Regions from separate parts of the Kitasatospora sp. NPDC036993 genome, predicted to be linked through region 3. Evidence: riboswitches for the same ligand, from Rfam matches in the RefSeq annotation. Region 3 holds a riboswitch; each other region holds the start of a gene.

Region 1 (4,469 bases), on a different contig from region 3:
GGGCATGACCGGCTACTTCACCCGCACCGGGCCGAAGACCTTCGAGGCGCTGTACGGGCCGACCATGGCCGAGATCCGCGGCTTCTCCAAGAAGCCCTTCTTCATCAGCGAGACCGCCTCCGAGCAGGGCAAGCGCCAACGCGCGGACGTCGACCAGCTGTTCTCCGGCCTGGAGGCGCACGACGACGTCGTCGGCTTCGTCTGGTTCAACATCGTCAAGCGGGCGGACTGGCGGGTCGAGGCCGTCCCGGACACCCTCGCCGCGTTCAAGCAGCGCGTGTCCGACCCCCGTTACGGCTTCGACATCCGGAACCCCAGATGAGCACTGAGTCCGAGTTCCCCTCCGTCCCGCACGGCCGCGCGGCCCGCCGCCGCCGGGCCGCCGAGCCCGAACCCGCCGAACCAGGACCGGACACCGCCGAGCCGGGACCGGACACCGCCGGGCCCCGCACGGCCGTGGCGGTGGACAACCCCGACAACATAGAACTGGCCCCGTACACCATCCCGCAGGTCCCCGCGATCAGCTGGGACCCGGGCCCCAGCCCGCGCCGCCGCTGGATCGCCCGCGGCCTGCTGGGCGCCGTCCTCACCGTCCAGGCCGCGCTCTCGCTGCGCCTGCTGGCCGCCGCCCACCCCGACGAGGCCGCCGCCATGGTCTCCGGCCGCCGGCAGCTGGCCCACCTGCTGCACGGCACCCCGGTCACCACCGACCTGGTCGACCGGGTGCACGGCTCGCCCTGGCTCTACCCGCCACTGGCCGGCGCCGCCGCGAACGCCGGTGGCATCTGGGGCACCCGGCTGCTCAGCCTCGGCTTCGCGCTGGTCACCACCGTCCTGCTGTACTCGCTGACCCGGCGGCTGTTCAACGAGCGGGTCGCCATCTGCGCCATCGCCGTCTACGCCGTCCTCCAGTCCACCGTCGTGGTCGGCTTCTACGCCGCACCCGAGTCGCTCGCCGTCCTGCTGGTCGCCGTCGCGGCCTGGACCACCGTGTTCACCGCCCGACGGCATCCGGCCCTGGCCCTGCTCGCCGCCCCACCCACGGCGCTGGCCTGCGCCGTCGCCTACTCCGCGGCCTTCGCCGTCCCCGCCCTGGTCGCCCTCGCGTTCGCCTGCGCCCGGCCGTACCAGCGGCCGGGACCAGCAGCCCTGCGCGCGCTGCTGACGGGCGCCGGCACCCTCCTGCTGCTGCTCCCGTACGGCACCCTCGGCAGGGTCGCGGGGTGGTCGCCCTCGCGCGGCAACGCCCCCGGCTCAGCCGGCTCGATCCTGCTCGGCACGCTCCAGTGGGCCGGCCTGTTCACCGTCCTCGCGGTGGCCGGCACCATCGCCTACGCGCGCCACGAGCAGATCAACGAGCACGACGCGCCGGAGAAGGACGCCGTCCCCACCACCCGGGGCCGGCGCGCCCTGCTCGGGGCCGTCCTGACCGTCACCACCCTGCTGGTCCCCGCCGCCCACCTGTGGACCGGCACCTCCGGCGCGCTGTTCCGCCACCTCGGCTACGGCATGCTGCTCGCCGCCCCGCTCGCCGGGGTCGGCCTGACCCGGCTGGTCGGCGCCCACTTCCGCCACCCCCAGCTGGGCATCCTGGTCTGGGTCGCGCTGCTCGCCCTCGGCCTGGAGCAGTCCGCCCTGCGCTACCAGAACGGGCCCGACTCCGGCCGCCTGCTGGCCGTCCTGCGGGTCCACGCGGAGCCCCAGGGCCGCTACCTCACCGAGGTCGACGGACTCGCCGAGTACTACCTGGGCGGCGTCTCCCGACCCGAGCAGTGGGTCTCCGCGCGGGCCGGCACGGACTACCGCGACGGCGCCGGGGTGCAGCACCACGGCGACGCCGGCAGCGTGGCCGCGATCCGGGACGGCTGGTTCACCGTGGTCGTCCTCGACAGCACCGCGCCGAAGGCCACCGACCGGGCCCTGAGCGACGCCCTGACCGCCGCCGGACACTACCGGCTGGTCGCCCAATTCACCTCACCGACCGGTGATTCGAGCACGTACAAGGTCTATCTGAAGCACTGACGGGCCACCCCGCTCAGCCACACCCGCGACACGACAGCCACAACATATGGTGCCACCGCAGTCCGGCGGCACAACATGTATGCTCGCTTCTGCTGTCGACGCAGGGGAACCCGGTGCGAATCCGGGACTGCCCCGCAGCGGTGAGCGGGCGGCTCCAGCAGCCGTGCCCGCGAGTCCGATTACCTGCCGGACAGTGTGCGCCACGGCCCTCCCGCAGAGGCCGCGCCAGCACGAGCAGTACCCCTCCGGGCCTCGCGGGCGGGCCGGGGAGTAACCGTCGCGCGACGCCGTGTGCGTTCGTGCCGTGCTCCCCTGCCCCCATCGGCCCGGTGGCCCCCCGATCACAGCCGCCGATCGCCGCCAGGAGAGAGCGCCTTGACCACCGCAGCCTCAGCCACCCTGCCCGCCCAGGGCACCGGTACCGTTTTCACCGACCCGACGGTCTCCGACCCCGGCGGCGCCCTGCTGCGGCTGCTCACCGACCGCAGCGTCGACCTCACCGAGGTGGACCCCGGCCATGTCGCCGCCGCCGCGCTGCGCGGCCGCCACGCCGGCTCGGACTTCGCCGAACTGCGCGGGCTGGCCGTGGACGCCGCCGCGTCGATGATCGCCGAGGACCCCCAGTACTCGAAGCTGGCCGCCCGGCTGCTCGCGCTGGAGATCGTCGACGAGGCGAACAGCCAGGGCTCGGTGTCCTTCTCGGCCTCGATCACCGTCGGCCACGACGAGGGCCTGATCGGCGACGCCACCGCCGACTTCGTCGCCAAGCACGCCGCCGCGCTGGACGCGCTGATCGACCCCGAGGGCGACGACCGCTTCGAGTACTTCGGCCTGCGCACCGTGCAGTCCCGCTACCTGCTGCGCCACCCGATCACCCGCAAGGTGATCGAGACCCCGCAGCACTTCCTGCTCCGCGTCGCGTGCGGCCTGGCGGTCGGCGACAGCGAGCAGTCGGTGCGCGAGGTGGCCGAGCTGTACGGCCTGATGAGCCGCCTGGAGTACCTGACCTCCTCGCCGACGCTCTTCAACTCCGGCACCCGGCACCCGCAGATGTCGAGCTGCTACCTGCTCGACTCGCCGCTGGACAACCTGGACTCGATCTACAACCGCTACGCGCAGATCGCCCGGCTGTCCAAGCACGCCGGCGGCATCGGCCTGTCCTACTCGCGCATCCGCTCGCGCGGCAGCCTGATCCGCGGCACCAACGGCAAGTCCAACGGCATCGTGCCGTTCCTGCGCACCCTCGACTCCTCGGTCGCCGCCGTCAACCAGGGCGGCCGCCGCAAGGGCGCGGCCTGCGTCTACCTGGAGACCTGGCACGCCGACATCGAGGAGTTCCTGGAGCTCCGCGACAACACCGGCGAAGAGGCCCGCCGCACCCACAACCTCAACCTGGCGCACTGGATCCCGGACGAGTTCATGCGCCGGGTCAACGCCAACCAGGACTGGTCGCTGTTCTCCCCGGCCGACGTGCCGGAGCTGGTCGACCTGTGGGGCGCCGACTTCGACGAGGCGTACCTCAAGGCCGAGCAGGCCGGCAAGGCCGTCCGCACCATCCCGGCGCAGACCCTGTACGCCCGCATGATGCGCACCCTGGCGCAGACCGGCAACGGCTGGATGACCTTCAAGGACGCCTCCAACCGCGCCGCCAACCAGACCGCGCTGCCGGGCCGCACCGTGCACTCCTCCAACCTGTGCACGGAGATCCTGGAGGTCACGGACGACTCCGAGACCGCCGTCTGCAACCTGGGCTCGGTCAACCTGGGCGCCCACGTGGCCGCCGGGGCCTCCGCCGGCGACCTCGCCGGCGCGATGGACTGGGAGCGGCTGGACGCCACCGTGCGCACCGCCGTCACCTTCCTCGACCGCGTGGTGGACATCAACTTCTACCCGACCACCGAGGCCGGCACCTCCAACTCCCGCTGGCGGCCGGTCGGCCTCGGCGTGATGGGCCTCCAGGACGTCTTCTTCAAGCTGCGGATCGACTTCGACTCGGCCGAGGCGAAGGCCCTTTCGACGCTGATCGCCGAGCGCATCATGCTCACCGCGTACGAGCGCTCCGCCGACCTGGCCGAGCAGCTCGGCCGCCACGAGGCGTACGGCGAGACCCGCGCGGCCCGCGGCGAGCTGCACATCGACCACTTCCCGACGGCCGCCCCGCAGTGGGCCGACCGCTGGACCGCGCTGCGCGCCCGGATCGCCGAGACCGGCCTGCGCAACTCGCTGCTGCTCGCGATCGCGCCGACCGCGACCATCGCGTCCATCGCCGGCGTGTACGAGTGCATCGAGCCGCAGGTGTCCAACCTGTTCAAGCGCGAGACGCTGTCCGGCGAGTTCCTCCAGGTCAACCCGTACCTGGTGCGCGAGCTCAAGGACCTCGGCGTCTGGGACCAGCAGACCCGCGACGCGCTGCGCGACGCCAACGGCTCGGTGCAGGAGCTGAACTG
Region 2 (4,469 bases), on a different contig from region 3:
CCGTAGTGCCAGCCGGCGAAGACCAGGTCGGCCTTGGCGTCCAGCGCGATCTCCTTGGTGATCCGCTGCTTGGAGAGCCACTTCGTCTGCTGGTAGCCGTCCTTCCAGGCGACCTTGTCGAGCTGCCCCTTGTCGTCGGGCATCACGTAGCCGGCCATCCGGTCGGCGAGGCCGAGCGAGAGCATCAGTTCGGTGATGCCGACGTCGTTGGTCACCACCCGGGCGGGCTTCCGGTCGAAGGTGAGCTCGTCGCCGCAGTTGCGCACGGTCACCGGGTAGTGGGCGGAGTCGGCTGCGGCCTCCTTCGGGGCGATCTCGGCGCCGCAGGCGGTGAGTCCGAGGACGAGCAGGGCGGCGGTGGCAACGGCCTTGGTACGCACGGTGGTTCCTTCGGAGGGGGCGGATCAGGCGGAGTGGTCGGAGGGGGCGAGGCGGTCGAACAGCAGCTGGAGGGCGCCGGTCACCGGGTGCCGCACCGGGGTGCCCCGGACGCCGAACACCTCGGCCAGCAGGGCGGGTTCGAGTACCTCGTGGGGCGGGCCCGAGGCGACGATCCGGCCGCCCCGCAGCACGTACAGCAGGTCGCAGTGGCCCGCCGCCAGGTTGAGGTCGTGCAGCGCGGTGAGCACCGTCGGTCCGGCCTCGCGGGCGAGCGCCAGCACCTCCAGTTGGTGGGCGACGTCGAGGTGGTTGGTGGGTTCGTCCAGCACCAGCAGGCGCGGCTCCTGGACCAGCGCGCGGGCGAACAGCACCCGCTGCTTCTCGCCCCCGGACAGGCTCAGGAAGCCCCGCTCGGCGAGGTGTCCGGCGCGGACCTTGCGCAGTGCCCCGGCGCAGCGCTCCTCGTCCCCGTCGGACGGGGCGCCGAAGCCCCGGCGGTGCGGCAGCCGGCCCATGGCCACCACCTCGGCCACCGTGAAGTCGAACTCGGCGGAGTGCTCCTGGGTCAGCGCGGCCACCCGGCGGGCCGACTCGCGCGCCGTGAGCGCGTGCAGGTCGTCGCCGGCGAGCCGGACGACGCCGCCGGCCGGCTTCAGCACCCGGTAGACGCAGCGCAGCAGGGTCGACTTGCCGCTGCCGTTCGGGCCGACCAGGCCGACCACCTGCCCGGCGGCGGCCGCCAGGCTCACCTCGTGGACCAGCCGGGTGCCGGCCAGCTCCACCGAGACGGCGTCGACGGCGAGGTCCTGGGCCAGGGCCGGGCCGGTGGCTCCGGCCGCTTCGGACGGCGTGGTCACGTCGGTCATCGGGTGCCTCCGAAGGCCTGGCCGCGGCGGCGCATCATGATCAGGAAGGCGGGCACGCCGAGCACCGCGGTGAACACCCCGACGGGCAGTTCGGCGGGCGCCAGCAGGGTGCGCGACGCGATGTCCACCCAGACCAGCAGCAGCGCCCCGGCGAGCGGCGCGATCACCAGCACCCGGCGGTGCCCGGCGCCGACCAGCATCCGCGCCAGGTGCGGCATCAGCAGTCCGACGAAGCCGATCGCCCCGCTGACCGCGACCACGGTGCCGGTGACGGCGGCGGTCACCACGAACAGCTCGCGGCGCAGCCGGTCCGGGTCCACGCCGAGCGAGGCGGAGGTCTCGTCGCCCATCGCGAGCGCGTCCAGCCGCCCGGCGGCGCAGGCCAGGTAGGCGAGGCCGGCCAGCACGGTGACGGCGGCGATCGGCACCTTGCCCCAGGTGGCGCCGCCGAGGCTGCCGAGCAGCCACATCATGGCGTCCCTGGCGGCCTCGCCGCGGTCGGCGGCGAAGACCATCAGGGTGGTGGCGGCGGAGAAGCCGTAGGACAGGGCGGTGCCGGTGAGCACCAGGCGCAGCGGGGTGAGCCCGTACGCGGTGCGGGCGGCGAGGTACACCAGCGTCATGGCGGCCAGCGCGGAGCCGAAGGCGGAGGCGGAGATCGCCCACACCCCGAGCGAGGCGAAGGCGCCGAACAGCAGCACGGCGTTGGCGCCGACGGCCGCGCCGGAGGAGATGCCGAGCACGAAGGGGTCGGCCAGCGCGTTGCGCACCAGGGCCTGGACGGCGACCCCGCAGGCGGCGAGTCCGGCGCCGACCACGGCGGCCAGCACGGTGCGCGGCAGCCGGATCTCCCAGACGATCGCGTACGCGGCCGCCTCGTCCGCCTCCAGCCGGCCGCCCGTCAGCCCGGCACCCAGCAGTCGCAGCACCCGGGGCAGGCCGAGCCCGGAGGAGCCGAGGGCGACTCCGCAGACCAGCGAGAGCAGCAGCGCGGCGGCGAGGCCGGCGGCGAGCGGGACGACGGGTATCCGGCGGGTGGGCGGGCCGGCTGCACGGTCTGCGGGTGCGCGGTTCACGGGTGCGCCTTGCCTCGGGCCGCGGGTGCGCCGGGCCGGGCGCGTGCCGGGGCGTGCCGGGGCGCCGGTCCCCTCGCAGTCCGCGGCGAGTTGTCGGGAGGTCAGCGGCCGGGGGCGATCGGGCTGGCGCGGCCGTACGGGCGGGTACGGGCCGTGCTCACCGTTGCGGGTCAGCGCCGGATTCACACCGGACTTCCCCCTCGGACGCCCTGGCAGCATAACAGCCACTCAGGGCAGGCAACCCTTACCGGGCAGGGCTGGACGTGAACGCACGACCGCCCCCGTCCGGCGGTGCGGACGGGGGCGGTCGGCTGGCGACGCGTCAGGCTCAGGCCTGCTTGGTCTCCCAGAAGATCTTGTCGACCTCGGCGATCAGGTCCAGCAGGGCCTGGCCGGTGGCCGGGTCGGTGGACGCCTTGGCGGCCGAGGCGGCCTTCAGGGTGTCGTTGACCAGCTGGTGCAGCTGCGGGTACTTCTCGAAGTGCGGAGCCTTGAAGTAGTCGCTCCACAGCACCGAGATGTGGTGCTTGACGGCCTCGGCGCGCTGCTCCTTGATGATGACGGCGCGGGCGCGGAAGTGCGGGTCCTCGTTGGCCTGGTACTTCTCCTGGGTGGCCTTGACGGACTCGGCCTCGATCCGGGCCTGCGCCGGGTCGTACACGCCGCAGGGCAGGTCGCAGTGGGCGTGGGCGGTGGCGCGCGGTGCAAACAGACGAGAGAACATGGGAGTCCTTCCTTAGATCGTCTTCCCGCGCCCGAGATTACCCCTCCGTCCTCCCGGTTTCGCGATCGGGCGGGGGGCCCAGGGCGAAAGACGGACCAGGAAACGGGCCAATCCGGACATCGAACAGGTGACGGCCCGTACGGCAGACTGGGGGCGGGCCGAGCGGGAGGAGGAGCCGTGGCGCGGAGCACGCGGCCGGAGGGCGCCGGAGCGGGGCGGCGGGGCCGGGGCGGCGTGCTGCCGCTGGGGCTGGTCGACGTGGCGGGGCCGTCCATGGTGCCGACCCTGCGCGAGGGCGACCGGCTGCTGGTCCGCTACGGCGCGCCGGTCCGGCCGGGCGCGGTGGTGCTCTTCCGGCACCCGTTCCAGCAGGACCTGCTGGTGGTGAAGCGGGCCGCCGGGCGCCGGGCCGAGGGCTGGTGGCTGCTGTCCGACAACCGTCCGGTGGACAGCGACAGCCGCAGCTACGGCGCCGTGCCGGACGAGCTGGTGCTCGGCCGGGTGCTGCTGCGGCTGCGTCCCGACCCGGTCTGGCTGGCGCCGGGCCGCCGGCTGGAGCGGCTGCTGCTCACCCCCCGGCTGGCCCGGCTGCCGGGCCTGGCCCGCCGGTTCGGCGTGTGGGTCGAGGAACCCTAGGCCCCGGCCCCGGCCCCGGCCGCGGCCTCCTGGCGCTTGCGGGCCCGGTAGGCGGCCACGTTGGCGCGGGTCGCGCAGCGGTCCGAGCAGTAGCGGCGGGAGCGGTTGGTCGAGGTGTCCAGGTAGGCGTTGCGGCAGGGCGCGGCCTGGCAGATGCCGAGCCGGTCGGCGCCCAGCTCGGTCAGGTGGACGGCCAGGCCCATGCAGGCCACCGCGCTGAAGTGCGCGGTGGCGGTGGGCGAGTTGTCGGCCAGGTGCAGGTGCCAGCGCGGCCGCCCGGCGTCGTCCAGGAAGTCGTGCCCGGAGATCAGCGGGCTGACGGGGTACTCCATCAGCAGGCTGTTCAGCAGGTCGACGCCGCGGATCTCGTCCCCCTCGGCGGCGGCCTCGAAGACCCCGCGCAGGCGGGTCCGCACGGCCCGGAGCCTGGGCAGGTCGGACTCGTCGGCGAGCGTGGCGGCCCGCGAGGAGTCGGAGAACAGGCCGCGCACCGCCTCCACGGAGGTCAGCGCGTCGGTGCCGCGCTCGGGCTCCTCGGTGTTCACCAGCCGAACGGCGAGATCGGCGTACGCGGCGAGCTCCACAGGGGTCCTTCCAGAATGCGGTAACGGGCTTACTGCCTCCAGCCTATTACCCGGGCGGGGACTCCACCCTACGGCCCGGGCGGCGGCTGCGGCCCACGGCCCGGGCGGAAAACGGTCGGCGCCCGGCAGGGGAGGCCTGCCGGGCGCCTGGGGCACGGGTTCAGAGCACCTTGGACAGGAAGGCCCTGGTCCGCTCGTGCTG
Region 3 (4,469 bases):
GGTGGTGTCCAGCACGTGGTCGTAGAGCGAGAAGTCGCCGGTCGGGACCTCCTCGATCCCGGCCTCGGCGAGCTGCGCCCAGTTCGTCCGGCGCAGGTCGGCGGCGGTCGCCAGCAGCGCCTCCGCCGGGACGGCGCCCTTCCAGTACCCCTCGATCGCCTTCTTCAGTTCACGGTTGCGGCCCTGGCGGGGGTAGCCGTGCACGGTGGCGACGCTCGCCGCGGCTGCGGACTTCGTGGTCAAGGGACTCTCCTTCGCGAGCCTGATTCCTCAAGTGCCCGGTGACGGCACGAGGACGCGAAGGGATGACGAACCGGACGGATACCCGTGCACGCGCACGGCCCCGCCAGGTATGGTCGCCGACCCGCCCACGAGGTCACCGGATGGCCGCACGCGAACGGTCGCGCACGGGCAGTGGCAGGTCTTCGGACTCGTGGGCGCGCCCTCCCCGGCCTCACCAGGGCGGACACCTACTGGCCGTCGCTTCCCAGACCCGTTCCCGGGCCCAGTGCGTATGACGGCGGTCGTTCCCACTCACCGCTGCGGGGCAGTCCCGGACTGGCCAGTCGAAAGGCGTCACCGGGTTCCCTCTTGCGACGCGCCTGCCTGGCGGACAGGGCGAACCAGCTGCTCCGTCAGCTTAGGGGCAAACCGGCGGCGCCGAGGCGGAAATCTCGAAAGGCGTCCGCATGGTGGGACGTCGTCGCGGGCCGCTACTCGGCGGGCTCCAGCTCCGGCTCGGTCCTGCGGGCCCGCCGCTCCCGTGCCACCCGGCCGCGCTGCCGGTCGGCGGCGCTCTCCAGGAGCAGCTCCGGGACCCGGTGGGGCCGGCCCTCGGCGTCGACCGCCACGAACACCAGGTGCGCCGTCGCCACCCTGGTGACGGGCCCGGTGAGGTTCCACCGCTCCGAGGTCACCGCCACCGACACGTCCATCGACGTCCGTCCGACGTGGTCGACCCGGGCCCGGACGGTGAGGAGGTCTCCGGCCCGGACGGGCGCGAGGAACGACATCTCCTCGACCGAGACGGTGACCGCGGTGACACCGGCGTGCCGGCCCGCGGCGGCGGCGGCCGCGTCGTCGATCAGCTTCATCATCACGCCGCCGTGCACCGTCCCGTAGAGGTTGGTGTCGTGGTCGCTCATGATGTGGGCCAGGGTCACCGCGGACTCGGCCGGGGTGCGGGAGAGCGCGGAGGGGCTGGTCACAGCGACGGCCCGCCCTTCGGGGCACCGGACGGGGCCACGGCCGGACGCCCGGCGTGCCGGCTCCGCGGGCCGTCGGGCCCGGGCCGGTGTCCACGGCGTACGGGCTCGTGGGGATCGTGGTCGGTGTTCCGCTTCACGGAACTCTCCTTCGCGGTTTCGCACACCCCGGGCACGCGAAGGGGCAGGCAGCGGTCCGGACACGTCCCGCCTGCACCGTCGACCCGCCCTCGGGGTCCTGGTGGGACCGCGGGCCGGCACGGCACGCGGGCAGCGGCAGGTCTTCGGACTCGTGGGCACGCCCTCCCGGCCGAACCGGGACGGGCACCTACTGGCCGTCGCTTCCCGGGCCCGCTTCCGGGCCGGTGCACATGACGGCGGTCGTTCCCACTCACCGCTGCGGGGCAGTCCCGGACTCGCACCGGGTTCCCTCTTGCGACACCCCGCCTGGCGGACGGGGCGAACCAGCTGCCCCGCCAGCTTACGTCCATCGGCGCAGCTCACAGCCACCGCCCACCGGCCTGACCCGGCCCGGGGGACCACGCGCGGGGCCGGACGGCAGAATGTCCCCATGCGGCAGATCTTCGTCATCGGCATCGGTGCGGGCGACCCCGACCACCTCACCCTGCAAGCGGTCAAGGCCCTCGGCCGTACCGACGTCTTCTTCGTCCTCGGCAAGAACGAGGAGCGGCAGGACCTCATCACCCTGCGCCGCCGGATGCTCGCCGAGCACGGCCGGCCGGGGCACCGCGTGGTCGAGGTGCCCGACGCGGAGCGCGACCGCGCCACTCCCGCGTACACGGCCGCGGTGGACGACTGGCGCGTCCGCCGCGCCGATCTGGTCGAGCGGCTGGTCGCCGAGCACCTCGGCGAGGGCGAGAGCGGCGCGTTCCTGGTCTGGGGCGACCCGGCCCTCTACGACAGCGTCATCGCCGTGGTGGACGACGTGTCGGCCCGGGGCGGTGTGTCGTTCGAGTACCGGGTGATCCCGGGCATCAGCAGCGTCTCCGCGCTCGCCGCCGCGCACCGCACCACGCTGACCCGGGTCGGCCGCCCGGTGCAGATCACCACCGGCCGCCGCCTCGCCGAGGGTTTCCCCGAGGGAGTGGACGACGTGGTGGTGATGCTCGACGGCCGGGCCGCCTTCACCGAGGTCGACCCCGCGGGGTTGGAGATCCACTACGGCGCCTACCTCGGCACCCCGGACGAGGTGCTCGTCTCCGGGCCGCTTGCCGAGGCCGCTCCGCGGATCCGCGAGCTGCGCGCGCGGGCCCGCGCGCGCAAGGGCTGGATCATGGACACCTACCTGCTGCGCCGGTCGGACGGCTGACGGCTGACGGCTGACGGCTGTCGGGACACGGTGCGCCGCCCCGGGGGTGGGGCGGCGCGGCGCGTCAGCGAGCTTGATCTCCGGCTGCCCGAACTTCGCGGTGTCCGCCGCCAGCAGCACGTCGCAGAGCATCGCCAGCTCGCAGCCGCCGCCCAACGCGTGGCCCGCCACCGCCGCGACCACCGGCTTGCGCAGCGCACCGAAGCGGTCCCAGGCGGCGAACCAGTCGCCGAGGTAGGCGTCGACGAATTCGAGCGACTGCATCTCCTTGATGTCGGCGCCGGCCGCGAAGGCCTTCTCCGAGCCGGTGACCAGCAGACAGCCGGTCTCCGGGTCACGGTCGAACTCCGTTGCCACGGCCACGACTTCGTTCATCAGCCGGGCGTTCAGGGCGTTCAGTGCCTTGGGCCGGTCCGGGGTGATCAGCCCCACCCGGCCCTGCGCTCGACCAGGATCGTCTCGTAGCCGGTCACTCGGCACCCTCTCCCAGGGTCGTGATGATGGCCGAGAAGTCCAGTCCGGCCGCCTCGCCCCGGGCGAAGGAGGCGTACAACTCGGCAGCCCGGCGCCCGAATTCGGCCGGCAGGGCGGAGGCGGTGGCCGCGTCGGCGGCCAGCCCGAGGTCCTTGGCCATCAGGGCCGCGGCGAACCCGGCCGCGTACTCGCGGTTGGCCGGGCTGGCCGGGACGGGCCCGGGGACCGGACAGTTGGTGGTGAGCGCCCAGCACTGGCCGGAGGCCGTGGCGGCGACGTCGAAGAGCGCCTGGTGGCTGAGACCGAGGCTCTCCCCGAGGAGGAAGGCCTCGCTCACCGCGATCATCGAGACACCGAGGATCATGTTGTTGCAGAGCTTCGCGGCCTGCCCGGCACCGGACGGGCCGCAGTGCACCACCGTGCGCCCCATGGCCGCCAGCACCGGCTCCGCCTCGGCGAACTCGCCGTCGGAGCCGCCCACCATGAAGGTCAGGCTCGCGGCCTCGGCCCCGGGCACTCCGCCGGAGACCGGCGCGTCCGCGGCCAGGTGCCCCGCGGTGCGGGCCAGGTCTGCGGCGATCCGGGCGTCCCCGACCGCGATGGTGGAGCAGTCCACGAACAGCGCGCCGCGCGGCGCCGCCGCCGTCAACTCCCGGTAGGACTCCAGGACGTGGCGCCCGGCGGGGAGCATGGTGACGACCACCTCGGCCGCCGCGACCGCCTCCGCCGCCGAGCCGGCCACGGCCACGCCGTGGCCGGCCGCGCGTTCCCTGGCGTCCTCCGCCAGGTCGTAGCCGGTCACCCGGAGCCCCGCCCCCACCAGGTTGGCGGCCATCGGGCCGCCCATGTTGCCCAGCCCCACGAATCCGATGTTCAGGCTCACCAGCGCTCCAGGGTGCTCGTGGTGGAGAGACCGAGCTCACGCTCGCCCAGCCTCGCGAAGTGGCGGTCGACCTCGGCGTCCCGCACGGCGGCCAGGTCGGCCGGGCTCCAGCGCGGGGTGCGGTCCTTGTCGATCACCTGGGCCCGGATGCCCTCCGGCAGGTCGGCGGTGGCGAGCGCGGCGCAGGAGGTGCGGTACTCCTGGTCGAGGACGGCCTCCAGCGGGCCGAGCGCCCGGGCCCGGCGCAGCGCGGCGAGCGTCACCTTGACGGCGGTGGGCGAGTTGGCGGCGATCCGGTCGGCGGCCTCTCCGGCGGCCGGGTCGCCGGCCGCCGCCAGCCGCTCGACGATCTCCTCGACGGTCGGCGCGGCGTAGCAGCGGTCGATCCACTCCCGCTGCCCGGCCAGCCGGCCGGGCGGTGCGGCCGCGATGTGCCGGGCCAGCGCGTCGTGCACCGGCCGGACGGCCAGGTCGTCCAGCAGGGCGGGAAGCCGCCCGGCGGGCACGAAGTGGTCGGCGAACCCGCACAGCAGGGCGTCCGCGGCGCCGACCGCGCCGGCCGTGAGGGCCAGGTGGG

What was found. Region 3 has a riboswitch for cobalamin ahead of ACZ7C5_RS36800 (acyl-CoA thioesterase). Riboswitches for the same ligand answer to the same signal wherever they lie in the genome.
Region 1: it holds a riboswitch for cobalamin, as region 3 does, so the genes downstream of both, ACZ7C5_RS15260 (ribonucleoside-diphosphate reductase subunit alpha) here and ACZ7C5_RS36800 (acyl-CoA thioesterase) in region 3, are expected to answer to the same signal.
Region 2: it holds a riboswitch for cobalamin, as region 3 does, so the genes downstream of both, ACZ7C5_RS15400 (FecCD family ABC transporter permease) here and ACZ7C5_RS36800 (acyl-CoA thioesterase) in region 3, are expected to answer to the same signal.

Annotation. Positions count from the first base shown of each region.
Region 1 covers NZ_JBVJRP010000006.1:291,522-295,990, reverse strand. The annotation lists gene ACZ7C5_RS15270 (glycoside hydrolase family 26 protein) at 1-322, shown strand, start outside; gene ACZ7C5_RS15265 (glycosyltransferase family 39 protein) at 319-2,022, shown strand; cobalamin riboswitch at 2,069-2,227, shown strand; gene ACZ7C5_RS15260 (ribonucleoside-diphosphate reductase subunit alpha) at 2,422-4,469, shown strand, end outside.
Region 2 covers NZ_JBVJRP010000006.1:324,117-328,585, forward strand. The annotation lists gene ACZ7C5_RS15390 (ABC transporter substrate-binding protein) at 1-380, opposite strand, end outside; gene ACZ7C5_RS15395 (ABC transporter ATP-binding protein) at 405-1,247, opposite strand; gene ACZ7C5_RS15400 (FecCD family ABC transporter permease) at 1,244-2,323, opposite strand; cobalamin riboswitch at 2,446-2,584, opposite strand; gene sodN (superoxide dismutase, Ni) at 2,652-3,047, opposite strand; gene sodX (nickel-type superoxide dismutase maturation protease) at 3,225-3,683, shown strand; gene ACZ7C5_RS15415 (CGNR zinc finger domain-containing protein) at 3,680-4,267, opposite strand; gene ACZ7C5_RS15420 (amino acid ABC transporter ATP-binding protein) at 4,428-4,469, opposite strand, start outside.
Region 3 covers NZ_JBVJRP010000031.1:38,198-42,666, reverse strand. The annotation lists gene metE (5-methyltetrahydropteroyltriglutamate--homocysteine S-methyltransferase) at 1-243, opposite strand, end outside; cobalamin riboswitch at 400-644, opposite strand; gene ACZ7C5_RS36800 (acyl-CoA thioesterase) at 714-1,208, opposite strand; cobalamin riboswitch at 1,465-1,689, opposite strand; gene cobF (precorrin-6A synthase (deacetylating)) at 1,777-2,535, shown strand; partial or broken gene ACZ7C5_RS36790 (enoyl-CoA hydratase-related protein) at 2,542-3,008, opposite strand; gene mmsB (3-hydroxyisobutyrate dehydrogenase) at 3,005-3,892, opposite strand; gene ACZ7C5_RS36780 (enoyl-CoA hydratase/isomerase family protein) at 3,889-4,469, opposite strand, start outside.